2 regions of the Streptomyces sp. NPDC042638 genome follow, and region 1 is predicted to be linked to the other one. Evidence: riboswitches for the same ligand, from Rfam matches in the RefSeq annotation. Region 1 holds a riboswitch; the other holds the start of a gene.
The links. Region 1 has a riboswitch for ZMP and ZTP ahead of AB0B40_RS28840 (glycine hydroxymethyltransferase). Riboswitches for the same ligand answer to the same signal wherever they lie in the genome.

Region 1 (4,395 bases):
TCTTCTCGGCCGTCTCGTCCCGGCCGTCGGATATCGACTGTACGGCCACGGATGTCCTGTGGGCAGGCGCAGCGGAAGTGATGTGCAGCGCTCTGCCCGCGCGGGCCCCTGCGGTCGTACGCCTCAGTGCTTGGCCGGGAGGAAGCCCACGCGGTCGTACGCCTGCGCGAGGGTCTCGGCGGCGACGGCGCGCGCCTTCTCCGCGCCCTTGGCGAGGATCGAGTCCAGCGTCTCGGCGTCGTCCAGGTACTGCCGGGTGCGCTCGCGGAACGGGGTGACGAACTCGACCATGATGTCGGCGAGATCGGTCTTGAGCGCGCCGTACATCTTGCCCTCGTAGTCCCGCTCCAGCTCGGCGATCGTCCTGCCGGTGAGCGTGGAGTAGATGGTGAGCAGGTTGGAGATGCCCGGCTTGCTCTCGGTGTCGAAGCGGATCACCGTGTCGGTGTCGGTGACCGCGCTCTTGACCTTCTTGGCCGTGGTCTTCGGCTCGTCGAGGAGGTTGATCAGGCCCTTCGGCGTGGACGCCGACTTGCTCATCTTGATCGACGGGTCCTGGAGGTCGTAGATCTTCGCCGTCTCCTTGAGGATGTACGGCTTCGGGACGGTGAAGGTCTGGCCGAACCGGCCGTTGAACCGCTCGGCGAGGTCGCGGGTCAGCTCGATGTGCTGGCGCTGGTCCTCGCCGACGGGCACCTCGCCCGCCTGGTACAGCAGGATGTCCGCGACCTGGAGGACCGGGTACGTGAACAGGCCGACGGAGGCCCGGTCGGCGCCCTGCTTGGCGGACTTGTCCTTGAACTGGGTCATACGGCTGGCCTCGCCGAAGCCGGTGAGGCAGTTCATGACCCAGGCCAGCTGGGCGTGCTCGGGGACGTGGCTCTGCACGAAGAGCGTGCAGCGGTCCGGGTCGAGGCCGGCGGCCAGCAGCTGGGCGGCGGCGAGCCGGGTGTTGTCCCGCAGCTCCTTCGGGTCCTGCGGGACCGTGATCGCGTGCAGGTCGACGACCATGTAGAACGCGTCGTGGGACTCCTGCAGGGCCACCCACTGGCGGACGGCGCCGAGGTAGTTGCCGAGGTGGAACGAGCCTGCGGTCGGCTGGATTCCGGAGAGCACGCGGGGTCGGTCGTTGGCCATGGTCCCCATTCTCTCAGAGGGTGCGGGTGACTACGTCCGCCGAGGCGGGGGGGGCGGGGCGCGGCGGACCGCGGGCCGTCCATGGCCGCCCGCGCGGTCCCCCGCGCCCCCTGCGGGAAGCGTCAGCCCAGGTCGACTTCCGGGTACAGCGGGAAGCCCGCCACCAGGTCCGTCGCCCGCCGGGCGATCTCCTGGGACACCTTCTCGTCCAGGACGTGGGCCGCCTTCGAGGGGGCGCCCGACTTGGTGGTGCCCGGCTCGGTGGTGGTGAGGACGCGGTCGATGAGGCCGGCCACCTCGTCCATCTCCGCCGTGCCGAGACCGCGGGTGGTGAGCGCGGGGGTGCCGACGCGGATGCCGGAGGTGTACCAGGCGCCGTTCGGGTCGGCCGGGATGGCGTTGCGGTTGGTGACGATGCCCGAGTCGAGCAGGGCCGCCTCGGCCTGGCGGCCGGTGAGGCCGTAGGAGGTGGCGACGTCGATCAGGTTGAGGTGGTTGTCCGTGCCGCCGGTGACCAGGGTGGCGCCGCGGCGCATCAGGCCCTCGGCGAGGGCGCGGGAGTTGTCGACGATGCGCTGGGCGTAGTCCTGGAAGGCGGGCTGCCGGGCCTCGGCGAGGGCGACGGCCTTGGCGGCCATGACGTGCGGGAGCGGGCCGCCGAGGACCATCGGGCAGCCGCGGTCGACCTGGTCCTTGAGGGAGTCGTCGCACAGCACCATGCCGCCGCGCGGGCCGCGCAGGGACTTGTGGGTGGTGGTGGTGACGATCTGGGCGTGCGGGACCGGGTCGAAGTCGCCGGTGAGGACCTTGCCCGCGACCAGGCCGGCGAAGTGCGCCATGTCGACCATGAGGGTGGCGCCGACCTCGTCGGCGATCTCCCGCATGATCCGGAAGTTCACCAGGCGGGGGTAGGCGGAGTAGCCGGCGACGAGGATCAGCGGCTTGAAGTCGCGGGCCTGGGCGCGCAGGGCGTCGTAGTCGATGAGGCCGGTGGCCGGGTCGGTGCCGTAGGAGCGCTGGTCGAACATCTTGCCGGAGATGTTCGGGCGGAAGCCGTGGGTGAGGTGGCCGCCGGCGTCCAGGGACATGCCGAGCATGCGCTGGTTGCCGAAGGCCTGGCGCAGCTCGGCCCAGTCGGCGTCGGTGAGGTCGTTGACCTGGCGGACGCCGGCCTTCTCCAGGAAGGGGGCCTCGACGCGGTCGGCGAGGACGGCCCAGAAGGCGACGAGGTTGGCGTCGATGCCGGAGTGCGGCTGTACGTAGGCGTGGCGGGCGCCGAAGAGCTCGCGGGCGTGCTCGGCGGCGAGGGCCTCGACGGTGTCGACGTTGCGGCAGCCGGCGTAGAAGCGGCGGCCGACGGTGCCCTCGGCGTACTTGTCGCTGAACCAGTTGCCCATCGTGAGCAGGGTCGCCGGGGAGGCGTAGTTCTCGGAGGCGATCAGCTTGAGCATCTCGCGCTGGTCGGCGACCTCCTGGCCGATGGCGTCGGCGACGCGCGGCTCGACGGCGCGGATCACGTCGAGAGCGGCGCGGAAGGCCGTGGACTCGACGGAGAGAGGGGCGGAATTCTCGGGCATGGGGACCTCCGGACGGTGTGCGTACGGCATTCACGTTCGGCCCAGGCGCACGGCACTCTTCCCGCTCGGGCCGCTCCCTGATGGTCCGTCCCATCCCAGCGCGCCAGTCACGGCCCGCACGTCAGCCTACCGGCCACGCCGGTGGGCGCAGGTCCCGCGTCCATCATCCGGGCGGGGACGGGAGGGGGGGCACCGCCGCACCCGGGAGCGGCCGTGACCACGGGAGAAGACCTGATCAGCGCAGTGGGATGTCGGTGCCGTGCTCGTCGGCGGGCCGGGGTCCGAAGATGCGCCGGTCGCTCTCGCGGATGGGCACGTCGTTGATGCTCGCCTCGCGGCGGCGCATCAGGCCGTGCTCGTCGAACTCCCACAGTTCGTTGCCGTAGCTGCGCCACCACCGGCCGTCGGTGTCGCGGCACTCGTACTGGAAGCGGACGGCGATGCGGTTGCCGTGGAAGTCCCAGAGGCTCTTGCGCAGCGCGTAGTCCAGTTCGCGCTCCCACTTGTCGGTCAGGAAGGCGATGATCTCCTCCCGGCCGGTGACGAACCGGTCACGGTTGCGCCAGACGGAGTCGGGTGTGTAGGCCAGGGCGACCCGGTGGGGGTCGCGGGTGTTCCAGGCGTCCTCGGCCGCGCGCACCTTCTGGCGGGCGGTCTCCGGGGTGAACGGCGGGCAGGGCGGGCGGCCTTCGGGCACGGCGACCTCCTCAGGTCGAGAACGAGCGTTCTCTATCGCTGCGACTAAAGTAGAGAACGACCGTTCTCACGTCAAGGAGCCCGGATGCCCGCCCCGATCACCGAGGAACAGAACCGCCTGGACCGCGAAGCGCTCCTGGACGCGGCGGAGACGCTCTTCTACGCCCACGGCATCCAGGCGGTCGGCATGGACCGGGTCCGGGAGGCGTCCGGACTGCCGCTGAAGCGGATCTACCGGTTCTTCGCGACCAAGGAGGACCTCGTGGTCGCCATGCTGCGGCGGCGTGACCGGCGCTGGCGCGCGAGCCTGGCCGCCCACGTGGAGAGCGTCCCGGACCCGCGCGGACGGGTGCTCGCGGTCTTCGACTGGCTGGCCGCGTGGTTCGCGGAGCCCGGCTTCCGCGGCTGCGCCTGGATCAACGCCCATGGCGAACTCGGCCCGTCGTCCGAGCGGGTCCTGGCCGAGGTCCGGTCCCACAAGCGAGCCTTCCACGACCAGCTCTCGGCCTGGGTGCGCGCCACCGGCGTGCCGGTGGCCGACGGCGTGTGCCTGCTCGCCGAGGGAGCCATCGTCACGGCCGGCATCGACGCCGACCCGTCCCCCGCCGGCCTGGCCCGGGCGGCCGTCGAGAGGCTGCTCGGCGACTGACCCGGCGGGGGACGGGTCGCCGGGACGGGCCGGACGGACAGGCCCTAGAGGATCACGTGCGGCAGGAAGCGGGCGTACTCGTCGGTGATCAGGCCGGTGGACTCGCGGATGCCGAGGCCGGCCGGCTCGTCGCGGACCACCCAGGCGCCCAGGACGACGTGGTTGCCGTCGAAGGCGGGAAGGGGGGCGAGTTGCTGGTAGCAGCAGGGCTCGTCACGCAGGACGGGCGGCGATCCCGGCTCGTGCACCGTGATGCCTTCCCCCTCGCGGCCCAGCAGGGGCTTGGCGACGTAACCGGCCGCACCGGCCAGCTCGCGGGGGCCGTCCAGATAGGCG
Region 2 (4,395 bases), on a different contig from region 1:
GCCGGTCAGCTCGCGGACCGCCTCGACCGGGTCGGTCTCCTTGGAGTTGACGGTGTGGGTGGCGCCCAGGCCGCGGGCCTTGTCCAGTTTGCGGTCGTCGATGTCCACCGCGATGATCTTCGCGGCGCCCGCGAGGTTCGCCCCGGCGACGGCCGCGCCGCCGACGCCGCCGCAGCCGATGACGGCGACCGAGTCACCCCGGCCGACGCTGCCGGTGTTGATCGCGGCGCCGAGGCCGGCCATGACCCCGCAGCCGAGGAGGCCCGCGACCGCTGGGGAGACGGCCGGGTCGACCTTGGTGCACTGGCCGGCCGCCACCAGCGTCTTCTCGGCGAAGGCGCCGATGCCGAGGGCCGGCGAGAGCTCCTGCCCGGTGGCGGCGAGGGTCATCTTCTGCCGGGCGTTGTGGGTGTCGAAGCAGTACCAGGGCCGCCCGCGCAGACAGGCCCGGCACTGTCCGCACACCGCACGCCAGTTGAGGACGACGAAGTCACCGGGGACGACGTCGGTGACGCCCTCGCCGACGGACTCCACGACACCGGCGGCCTCGTGGCCGAGCAGGAACGGGAAGTCGTCCGAGATGCCGCCCTGCTTGTAGTGCAGATCGGTATGGCAGACCCCGCAGGCCTGGACGCGTACGACGGCTTCGCCGGGACCGGGGTCCGGTACCACGATCGTCTCGACCCGTACGGGCTCGCCCTTGCCCGGTGCGATCACGCCGCGTACTTCCTGCGCCATGGTCTGGTCCCTTCTTCGGTTGCCTTCGCCGCCGACCCTACGCGCGACCGCTCGCCGGCGGGGACGGACCACGACGGTGATCGTGGATCTTTCCGCCACCCCCGACGGGAGTTGAGGCCGGTCACCGGGCCGCCCGCGAGGGGGCCGACTCCCCCTCCGCCCCCGCACAGCGGTGAGGGCCGCCCCCTGCCGGGACGGCCCTCGGTGCGGCGGACGGTCAGGACTCGACGGCCGGCACCAGGCCCAGGGCGGGCGTCACGAGTCCGGCGACCTGCCACAGTTCGCCCAGCCGGTTCAGCTCGCTGAGCTGGTTCAGCCCCCTCGCCTGCTCGGAGACCCGCGGGACCCCGGCCTTGTACTCGGCCGGGATGTCGCTGACGGTGAGCGAGTCGAGCACGGCCATGGGACTGATCTGCCCGGTGGCCGGTGCGCTCGCGTCGGCCGCGTTCGCCAGCGGCGCGGCAAGACCGGTGACCCCCGCGGCGAGACCGAGGGCGGCGACGATACGTCGTGTTGAGATCATGTCCTCAGCAACGGCCCCGGGCCCCGGCCGGACACGGGCGGCGGGACGCGCTCACCCGTGAGGCGGAGCGCGGCGGCTGCGCTTGCCGAGGCCGCCGCGGCGGAGGAGTCTCGAAGAGGGGCCCGTGCGGCTCGCTCCCGGACGGGCCGCGGGCGCCTGAAGGAGGTCATCATGGGTACCGCGACGGGGTCCGCTTTCGACACCGAGACACTACGCCGGGGCATCGAGGGGAACACCGGCAACACCCTTCTGTCGCTCTACAGCGACGACGCGGAGATCCGCATCGTCGACCGCAACAACCAGCCGAGCCACCCCACCGTTCTGCACGGCCGGGGCCAGATCGCCGAGTTGCTGGACGACATCTACAGCCGTGACATGACGCACAAGCTGGACAGGTGCGTGGTCCAGGGCGACCAGGTCGCCTACAGCGAGTCCTGCGAGTACGGGGACGGCACGCGGGTGCTCGCGGAGTCGATGGTCACCCTGCGGGACGGCAAGATCGCCGATCAGCTCATCATCCAGGCCTGGGACGAGTAGGACACCCGGCACGGCATCGGCGGGAAGGAGCGCGGGTCCAGGTCACCTCACGGCTGACCTGGGCCTTCTCGATGCGGGGCGGCAGGGGCCCAAGAGCGTACGAGCTCTCGGCTACGCTGTACGCGGGCCGTGACTGGCGCTGAGGTGGGGCACCACCGGGGAGCGGCCCGTGGTGTCTGCCGCGCGCCTGGGCGAGGAGAATCGATCCAGCTCAGGAGTGTGCAGCATGACCCAGGCCCGTCTGATGGACGGTACCGCGCTCGCCCGTCGCATCGTCGAGAACACCGCGCGACAGGCCGCCGGTCTCACCGAGCGGACCGGTACGGCACCGTGTCTGGCGACCGTGCTGGTCGGCGAGGACCCGGCGTCCGTGACGTACGTCCGCATGAAGCAGAACCGCTGCCGCAAGGCCGGCGTCGACTCGCGTCACGTGGCTCTGCCCGCGGCCACGACCACCGACGAACTCGTCGGCACACTGCGGGAGTTGTCGGACGATCCGGGTGTGCACGGCATTCTGCTGCAGCACCCGGTGGGCGACCACGTCGACGAGCGGGCCGCGTTCGAGGCGATCACGCCGGAGAAGGACGTGGACGGCGTCACCTTCGCCTCGTTCGCCACGATGAGTTTCGGACTGCCGGGCTTCGTCTCCTGCACGCCGGGCGGCATCCTGCGGCTGCTGGACGAGTACGGCGTCGACCCGGCCGGGAAGCGGGCCGTGGTGGTGGGCCGCAGCGCGATCCTCGGCAAGCCGGTGGGCATGCTGCTGCTGGCCCGGGACGCGACCGTGACGTACTGCCACTCACGCACCCGGGACCTGTCGGCGGCGGTCCGCGAGGCCGACATCGTCGTCGCGGCGGTCGGCCGGCCGGGGCTGATCGGCGGGCAGGACATCAAGCCGGGCGCGGTCGTGATCGACGCGGGCTACAACGCGGGGAACGTCGGCGACGTCGACTTCGACTCCGCCGTGGAGCGGGCCGCGCTGATCACTCCGGTGCCGGGCGGGGTGGGGCCGATGACGATCGCCACGCTGCTGGAACAGACCGTCGAGGCCGCCGCCCGGCAGCTCGGCGCCTAGGGCCTGTCTGACAACCGGCTGCCCGACCGACCCCGCCCCCGGCACGCTCCCCCGCCGCCCAGTCCGGCCCGGCCACGCGGAAGCGGAGTCAGGGGTCAGGGGTCAGGGGTTCCCGGGCCGCCGGGCGTCCGGCCGGAGCATCCCCAGCAGCAGCCGGACCAGCTCGTCCACCACCTCGTCCAGCGTGGCGTCCACCCAGCCGGCGGTCCAGTCGTGCAGCAGACCGTTGACGCTGCCGATGAAGGCCGTGGCGGCGAGGCGGTAGTCGCGCGGTGCCGCCTCGCCGCGCGCCACGGCCGCGTCCGCCTCGGCGCGGATGAGGTCGACCCACCGGGCCCGCCGGGCGAGGCGCTGCTCCTCCAGCCGGGGGCTGACGCCGATGATCTCCACGAAGGCGATGCGGCTGCGGCGCGGGTCGGAGGTGACCTCGCGGGCGTAGGCCCCGAAGAGCACGGTGACGCGGTCGGCCAGCGGCAGGCCGTCCGCGTCGGCCAGCGCGGCCACGACGGCCCGTTCCGCCCAGCCGTTGACCTGGAGGTGGAGCGCGGCGAGGAGGTCCTCCAGGGTACGGAACTCCTCGTAGAACTGGCGCGTGGACAGGCCGGCGGCCTGGCTCAGCGCGGCGACCGTGGTGCACCGGTAGCCGGGGGTGTCGCCGAACAGCTGCAGTGCCGCGTCCAGGAAGCGGCGGCGCCGCTCGGCCTGCCGTTCCGCCGCGGACCGGCCGCCGTAGCGTCCTGTCGGCGCTCTGAGCCTGCCCCCCACGCATCCCCCTCCGTCACCCCACCGGTCACCAATCTTGTCGTGCACACATCTTGCCGAGAAGACCACCTGCTCCTTACTTTTCAGTAAGTTCACTGTGAATGCGCCCGTGTTCAGATTCCCCCCGAGGAAAGAGAGCCGTCATGGCTGTCTCCAGAACCAGGCACCTTTGCTCCGTGGCCGCCGCCCTCGTCCTGACCGCCGCCGGTCCGGCGACCGCCGCCTCAGCGGCGTCCGACGCTTCCGACGGCCTGCGCGAGGTGCTGTTCGTCGGCAACAACTGGGACGGCACCGCCGATGTCATCAGGTCCTCCGGCGACTTCGCGAAGGTCGGCCGGATCAACGTCATCCCGGACAGGGACACGCGGATGGCGGAGATCAACGCGGACCCGATCAGGTGGATCTACTTCCAGGCCATCCGCAACAGCGTCGGCGAGGGCCACGACCAGTTCGCCGACGACATGTACTCGACACCGGACGGCCGGTCGGTGGTGGTGTCCCGGCCGAGCTTCGCCGATGTCGTCTCCATCGACCTGGCCACCGGGAAGCTCAACTGGCGTTTCCCGGTCGCCGGATACCGCGCCGACCACATGGCGGTCTCCCCGGACGGCACCCGCGTGGCGGTCTCCGCCTCGACCGCCAACACCGTGCACGTCCTGGACATCGGCACCGGCAAGCAGCTCGGGTCGTTCGCGACCGGTGACAAGCCGCACGAGAACATCTTCACCAGGGACGGCAAGTACATCTGGAACATGTCCAT

Region 2: linked by a shared signal. The riboswitch ahead of AB0B40_RS32685 (bifunctional 5,10-methylenetetrahydrofolate dehydrogenase/5,10-methenyltetrahydrofolate cyclohydrolase) and the one ahead of AB0B40_RS28840 (glycine hydroxymethyltransferase) in region 1 are both predicted to bind ZMP and ZTP.

The regions. Positions count from the first base shown of each region.
Region 1 covers NZ_JBEZBT010000045.1:53,796-58,190, reverse strand. Annotated here, with positions in the region: gene trpS (tryptophan--tRNA ligase) at 124-1,137, opposite strand; gene AB0B40_RS28840 (glycine hydroxymethyltransferase) at 1,260-2,714, opposite strand; ZMP/ZTP riboswitch at 2,747-2,835, opposite strand; gene AB0B40_RS28835 (nuclear transport factor 2 family protein) at 2,950-3,411, opposite strand; gene AB0B40_RS28830 (TetR/AcrR family transcriptional regulator) at 3,496-4,059, shown strand; gene AB0B40_RS28825 (glutathionylspermidine synthase family protein) at 4,104-4,395, opposite strand, start outside.
Region 2 covers NZ_JBEZBT010000060.1:39,092-43,486, reverse strand. Annotated here, with positions in the region: gene AB0B40_RS32700 (S-(hydroxymethyl)mycothiol dehydrogenase) at 1-738, opposite strand, end outside; gene AB0B40_RS32695 (hypothetical protein) at 956-1,261, opposite strand; gene AB0B40_RS32690 (nuclear transport factor 2 family protein) at 1,433-1,798, shown strand; ZMP/ZTP riboswitch at 1,918-1,998, shown strand; gene AB0B40_RS32685 (bifunctional 5,10-methylenetetrahydrofolate dehydrogenase/5,10-methenyltetrahydrofolate cyclohydrolase) at 2,025-2,873, shown strand; gene AB0B40_RS32680 (TetR/AcrR family transcriptional regulator) at 2,976-3,638, opposite strand; gene AB0B40_RS32675 (YncE family protein) at 3,779-4,395, shown strand, end outside.